Linked DNA regions of Blastopirellula sediminis. The protein of the gene in region 2 interacts with the protein of the main gene of each other region in a pairwise test. Links are inferred from orthologs where the notes say so. Each region holds a gene or a part of one and is shown on either strand. Other genes may lie near its edges.

Region 1 (3,541 bases), on a different replicon or contig from region 2:
GATGATCTTATGGTCCAGCTTGCCGCTGTCGACCATCGTCATCAGCCCGACGACGCGAGCTTCGATCAAACACAACGGATAAACTGGCTCTTGGCAAAGAACCAGCACGTCCAGCGGGTCGTCGTCTTCGGCCAGCGTTTGCGGAATGAACCCGTAATTGGCCGGGTAGTGCACCGCCGAGTAAAGGATGCGATCCATTCGCAGCAGCCCGGTCGGCTTGTCGAGTTCGTACTTGAGGCTGCAGCCGGTCGGAATTTCAATCACCGCGCAAAATTCGAGCGGCATACGGTGGCCCGGGCTGACGTCGTGCCATGAGTGCGTCATCGTTCGTCCTGATTGTCAATGAAAGAAAAGTGAGCGGGGGGGCAGGATGCCGAGTGCGGCAAGCCTGTACGTTTATTTGACGACAAAATTGACCATGCGGCCAGGGACCACGATCGCTTTTACGACCTGTTTTCCCTCAATCAGCTCTTGGATTCGTTCGTCCGCGAGCGCCGCTTTTTCCAAATCGGCCTGAGAAATATCGGCCGCGACGACAATTTTGCTCCGAACTTTGCCCAGAATCTGGACCGGAATTTCAATTTCGTCATCCTTGGTGAACTTTTCGTCAAATTTCGGCCAAGGATGGTAGGCCAGCGACTCGGTCTCGCCCAAAACGGCCCACAGCTCTTCCGCAATGTGCGGAGCGTAGGCCGAAAGCATCAATACCAACGATTTCATCGCCGACTTCGGCCGAACCTCTTCTTTGGTGAAGAAGTTGGTGAATTCCATCATCCGCGCGATCGGCGTGTTGAATTCCAACTTCGACAAGTCGCGCGTCACCGCTTCGATCGTACGGTGAACCATCTTGTTTTGTTCGGCCGTCGGCTCGACGTCTTGGACCGCATCGAGCAGCGCCGTCTCTTCGGCGTAGTCGTCGACGATCAATCGCCAGACGCGATCCAGGAAGTTGCGCACGCCGCTCACGCCGGCCATGCTCCATGGCTTGGTCGCTTCGAGCGGGCCCATGAACATCTCGTACAATCGCAGACTGTCGGCGCCGAAGTCCTTCACCACAACATCCGGGTTCACCACGTTGCCGCGGCTCTTCGACATCTTCATCGCGCGGGCGTCGATCTTCACGTTGGCGTCCGTCTTCAGCACGAACGAGTCTCCCTGCTTCTCGACATCGTCGGCGCTGAGCTTCACCGCGGTGACTGCCTCGCCGGTCTTGGCGTCGACCCGTTCTCCTTCGACGTTGGTCTTCGTCTTGTTGTGCGAGACCCAACGACCTTCCGCCGTTTGAAAGCCGGTGTATTCCAACTCGCCCAGGATCATCCCCTGGTTGACCAACTTCTGGAACGGTTCGGCCGTCGTCACTACGCCGCGATCGTACAGCACCTTGTGCCAGAACCGCGCGTACAACAAGTGCAACACCGCGTGCTCGGCGCCGCCGATGTACAAGTCGACCGGCATCCACGCTTTTTCTTTTTCGCGATCGATCAGCGCGGTGTCGTTCTTCGGATCGATGAAGCGCAGGTAATACCAGCACGAACCGGCCCATTGCGGCATCGTGTTCGTTTCCCGCTTGTACTTCACGCCGTCGATGACGGGATACAACCAATCGGCAGGCGCCTTTTCGAGCGGCGGTTCCGGGCGACCGATCGGTTTGAAGTCTTCCAGTTCCGGCAAGTTGACCGGCAACTGATCGACCGGGACCGGCAGGATCTTGCCGTTCGGTTCGCCGCTGGCGTCCAGCTCTTTCAGAATCGGGAACGGTTCTCCCCAGAAACGCTGACGGCTGAAGAGCCAGTCGCGCAGTTTGTAGTTAACCGCGGTTTTCCCGAGTCCGGCGGCGGTCAGATCGGCGGCGATCTTCGACTTGAACTCCGCAGTCGGCGTGCCGTCGTACTTGCCGGAGTTAATCGCGACGCCGTCGATGGTAGAGCAAACGGCGCCGGCCAAAACTTCGGCGCGATCAACTTCGCTTGAGTCGCCGGGGTCGACGACGGCGATCACCGGAATGTCGAACGTCTTGGCGAATTCAAAGTCGCGATCGTCATGCGCCGGAACCGCCATGATGGCGCCGGTGCCGTAGCTGATCAAAACATAGTCGGCGATCCAGATCGGCGTCTGTTCGTCGTTGACCGGATTGATCGCATACGAACCGCTGAAGACGCCGGTCTTTTCCTTCGCCAGTTCAGTCCGTTCCAGATCGCTCTTGCTGGCCGCTTTGTCGCAGTAAGCTTTGACGGCGGCCGCTTGTTCTTTGGTCGTGAGAGTTTCGACCAGCGGATGTTCCGGAGCGATCACCATGTAAGTCGCGCCGAACAGCGTGTCGGGACGCGTCGTGTAAACCCGCAAGACGTCATCGCCCGGCTTGCGCGGGAAGCCGCTTTCAGCCCGCGTCTTCTTCCAGGCGCTCAGCTTGTCGGCGGCGCCAATGTAGAAGTCAACTTCGGCGCCGGTGCTGCGGCCGATCCAGTTGCGCTGGCGCGCCTTGATGCCGTCCGACCAATCCAAGCCGTCCAGGTCTTTTTCCAACCGGTCGGCGTAGTCGGTGATCCGCATCATCCATTGCTTCAGCGGAATCCGCTGCACCGGGTGACCGCCACGTTCGCTCTTGCCGTCGATCACTTCTTCGTTGGCCAGCACCGTTCCCAAATTGGGACACCAGTTCACCGGCGCTTCGTTCAAATAGGCCAGACGATGTTCGTCTTGGTATTGGCGAACCGCATCGGCGCCTTCAGCGGCGACTTCGGCCGGAATCGGCAACTCGGCGATCGGGCGCCCTTTCTGCTGTTCGCGGTCGTACCAGGTATCGTAAACCTGCAAGAAGATCCACTGCGTCCAACGGAAGTACTCGACGTCGGTCGTCGCGATCTGGCGGTCCCAGTCGTAGCTGAAACCGAGCATCTTCAGCTGCCGGGTGAAGTTGGCGATGTTTTTCTCGGTCTGCACTCGCGGGGGGGTCCCCGTCTTGATGGCATGCTCTTCGGCCGGCAAACCGAACGAGTCGAACCCCATGGGGTGGAGCACGCATTTCCCCTGCATGCGCGAGAAGCGGCAGACGATGTCAGTTGCGGTATATCCTTCCGGGTGACCGACGTGCAGGCCTTCGCCGCTGGGATAGGGAAACATGTCCAGCACGTACAACTTTTCGCCCTGAGGCATTTCCGGCGTCGCAAAGGTGCGGTTTTGTTCCCAGAATTGCTGCCATTTCGGTTCGATTTCGGCGGGATTGTAGCGCGGCATCTGTCTATTGTGGTTTTTGGTAAGCGGGGAGAGCCTGGTTTGTACGTAAGCCGTTATCTTTGTTCGGCTTTCGCTATCCCCCAAGAAAGCCGTGATTCTAATTCTTTGCCCGATTTATCGCAATCGACGGAGGCGAACCCTTACAACCGCTAGGTCCCGAAAAAAGGACGAAAACATCTCGCCGATCCCGGTTTTTACCTTAAGAATTGTTGATCGATGCGTATGACGAGAGCCGGGGTGTTGTTAAACTTCTTCATATATTCGCACGTCGCGCTGCTGGGCCTCTTTGGACGTGTCGAACGCTTAT
Region 2 (3,125 bases):
GCCGGTCGAACAGGAACAAGGGAAGAGCGACTTCCTGGGCCTGATGGGCAATGTCGGCGAAACGGCTGCGGCGCGTAAGTCGATCAGCGCTTCGACGACCGGTACCGCCACGGCTGGCCCGCGTACCAAACGTCTGGGACGCAGCTTGAAAGACATCAACACCGACAGCAAGTAAGAAGGCTGTCGCAAGAAAATGAAAAGGGCGCCGCAGCACATCGACGCCCTTTTCACACACACATCAGAACCCGGCAGAAAAACCTGCGTTCTGGAAACTTAGTTCTGCGAAGGCGGTCGTCGCTCCAACGGATGGACGATCGCGATCTCATCATCTTCGTCCAATTCTTGGCCGCAATGATCGCAGTGAATGTGATCGTTAACAGGTCGCATCGAAGCGACGACAGTCTGGCATCGATGGCATCGATACCACGCGGGAGAACGATCCCGCTTCCCCACAGTTACAATCCGCATGCCCCTATTCCCCAAAAGAGCCATTTGAATCAATTACGAAGTTGGCTTCCGTGTGGCCTACTTATCTAAGCGGATCCGCAGGGAGATGGCGGACAAAAAAATTTGTCCGCAGGGGAAAATACGGCGAATTTATATAAAATCAGTCGACTTGGGGGGCCTTACTGCCTGCAAGAAGAACTTCAAACTCTTCCTCTGTTAAGACTTTTACCCCTAATTGTTGGGCCTTGGTGAGCTTGCTCCCCGCCTTTTCTCCGGCGACGACAAAGTCCGTTTTCTTCGAAACGCTCGATGAAGCTTTGCCTCCGTGCTTCGCAATCAGTTCTTGGATCTCGTCTCGACCATATTTCACCAGCGTTCCGGTCACAACAATGGTCTTGCCGGCGAAAACCGCTGCGGCCAAGGCGCCCGCGTCGGGGACATCCTCGCTCATTTTGAGACCAAGTTCGCGGAGATCGGCGATCGTCTCCTTCCCGAAGTCTCCCGAGAAGAAATAATGAACGCTGGCCGCGATGATCGGGCCGATTTCGTCAACGGCGGCGATTTCCTCTTCGGACGCGCTGATCAAGGCGTCAATGGTGACGAAGTGCCGCGCCAAGAGTTGAGCGACTCGTCCGCCTACGTGGCGAATCGAGAGCGCATTCAGCAATCGGGAGAGCCCCCGCTCTTTGCTTCCTTCGATTGCGGCGACCAGGTTATCGCTCGACTTTTTCCCCATCCGCTCGAGACTCGACAGCTGATCCGCGGTCAGTCGATAGATATCGCCATAACTACTTACTAATTCGTCGACGACCAGTTGGTCGACCAGCTTGTCTCCCAGCCCTTCGATATCCATCGCGTTCCGCGTCGCAAAGTAACGGATTCGCTCCTTCAGCTGGGCCGGGCAAGACTCGCGATTGGGGCAGCGGATGTAAACGCCCCCCTCGTCTTTCACAAGCGTCGTGCCGCAGATGGGACATTCGGTCGGAAACTCGAACTTCGGCAGTTCCTCCTTCCGCTCGTGCATTTCGACCCGGACGATATGCGGAATGATCTTCCCCGCTTTTTCGACCACCACGACGTCGCCGACCCGAATATCAAGCCGCTCGATTTGCTCCGCATTGTGCAGGCTCGATCGCGAGACGGTCGTTCCGGCCAGTTCGACCGGTTCGAGTTCCGCAACCGGCGTGATCGTCCCGGTCTTGCCGACCTGGACCCGAATCTCATTCAGCGTGGTGATCGCTTCGTACTTTTCAAACTTGTAGGCGATCACCCACCGCGGGCTCTTGGTGGTGCTTCCCAGACGTTCGCGCTGTTCAAAGCGATTCACCTTCAGCACGAGCCCGTCCACTTCAAACGGCAAGTCCTGCAGCGTCTCGACCAGCGCCTCACAATGCGCGACCGCAGCGTCAAAATCGGGGAACGCTTCGACATTGGGAGTTGGGGGAAGACCGTACCCTTTCAGCTCGTTCAGAAACTCAATGTGCGATTGGCTCTTGAGCCCTTCGACGTAGCCGACGCCGTGGGTGAACATCCGCAAGTTGCGCTCGGCGCAAATCCGTGGATCGAGCAAGCGAATGCTGCCGGCCGCGACGTTGCGGGTGTTCTTGTAAAGCGCTTCGCCGGCGGCGGCCAGACGTTCGTTGATCCGCGATAACTCGTCGTTAGTCATGTAGATTTCGCCGCGCACTTCCAAAACCGGCGGCACGTCGTCGCCGACAAGTTGCAACGGAATATCTTTGATCGTGCGGACGTTATGCGTAATATCGTCGCCGACCTGACCATTGCCGCGCGTCACGCCGCGGACGAGCAACCCATTTTCGTACAACACCGAAACGGCGACGCCGTCGATCTTCAGCTCGACGACCCACTCGATCTTTTCGTCCGGCAACAGCTTTTGAATTCGATCGCCATAGGCCCGCAGCTCTTCGAGGCTGTACGTGTTGTCGATCGACAACATCGGCACCCGATGCGCAACTTGCGTCAGATGCTCGACCGGCGCATCGCCGATTCGCTGCGTCGGACTGTCGGGCGTGATCAGCTGCGGATTCTCCGCCTCCAGATGCTTCAGGCGATTAAGCAGCTTGTCGTATTCGAGATCGGTGATCTCGGGTCGCGCCTCGACGTAATACATACGGTCGTGGCGACGAATTTCGGCCCGGAGTTGATCAATCTCTTCTTGGACGGCTGCCATACGATATCCTTCGCGTGATGGAGACGAGCGATGCGAGCGTTACTCAGCGCATTCCGGCTTGGCGACGAACTGGGCGTTGTTGGCCGCGTTCGGAACCAGGCAAAGGAACTTCAGGGGAGTTTCTCCCACGTTCTGGAATTGATGGACTTCGTCCGGAGCGACGTAGATGACGTCACCTGCTTTAATCTCGCGCGGCTGTTCCCCTTCCATCACCACGCCGTTGCCGGCGATCACGTAGACTTCGTGCTCGTAGGGATGATGGTGCTTCGGCGTGTGACCGCCGGGCGCCACTTCAAACTGACGCATCGCAAAGTTGGGGGCGCCATCTTTGTCGTTGATCAACTGCCGAACCTGGCAGCCGGTCGCCCCTTCCATGTGAACCGGATTGGCGGTTGATTGCTCGAAGTGCTGAACTTTCATTCTGTTTCTCGCTGGTAGTGGTCCGTGGAGGGGTCCGCGGCGGTTTCTGGATTTCGTTTTCGGGACG

Evidence for each region. Proteins that work in one complex are often made in the same cells at the same time.
Region 1: the proteins of ligA (region 2) and leuS interact in binary tests that used the Escherichia coli proteins (3 or more experiments, as listed by UniProt). The link is inferred for Blastopirellula sediminis from one-to-one orthologs.

Annotation. Positions count from the first base shown.
Region 1 is NZ_JAJKFT010000004.1:287,622-291,162, reverse strand. The notes cover bases 197-3,541. They hold leuS (leucine--tRNA ligase), read right to left. Parts: upstream 3,235-3,541; coding sequence 397-3,234; downstream 197-396. Other genes in these bases: LOC68_RS04935 (inorganic diphosphatase), read right to left, coding at 197-324. In the rest of the region: more of inorganic diphosphatase, read right to left, coding at 1-196.
Region 2 is NZ_JAJKFT010000010.1:596,907-600,031, forward strand. What follows is about bases 124-3,043. They hold ligA (NAD-dependent DNA ligase LigA), read right to left. Parts: upstream 2,639-3,043; coding sequence 608-2,638; downstream 124-607. Other genes in these bases: LOC68_RS14035 (hypothetical protein), read left to right, coding at 124-175; LOC68_RS14045 (cupin domain-containing protein), read right to left, coding at 2,678-3,043. In the rest of the region: more of hypothetical protein, read left to right, coding at 1-123; more of cupin domain-containing protein, read right to left, coding at 3,044-3,058. UniProt on the Escherichia coli protein: DNA ligase that catalyzes the formation of phosphodiester linkages between 5'-phosphoryl and 3'-hydroxyl groups in double-stranded DNA using NAD as a coenzyme and as the energy source for the reaction.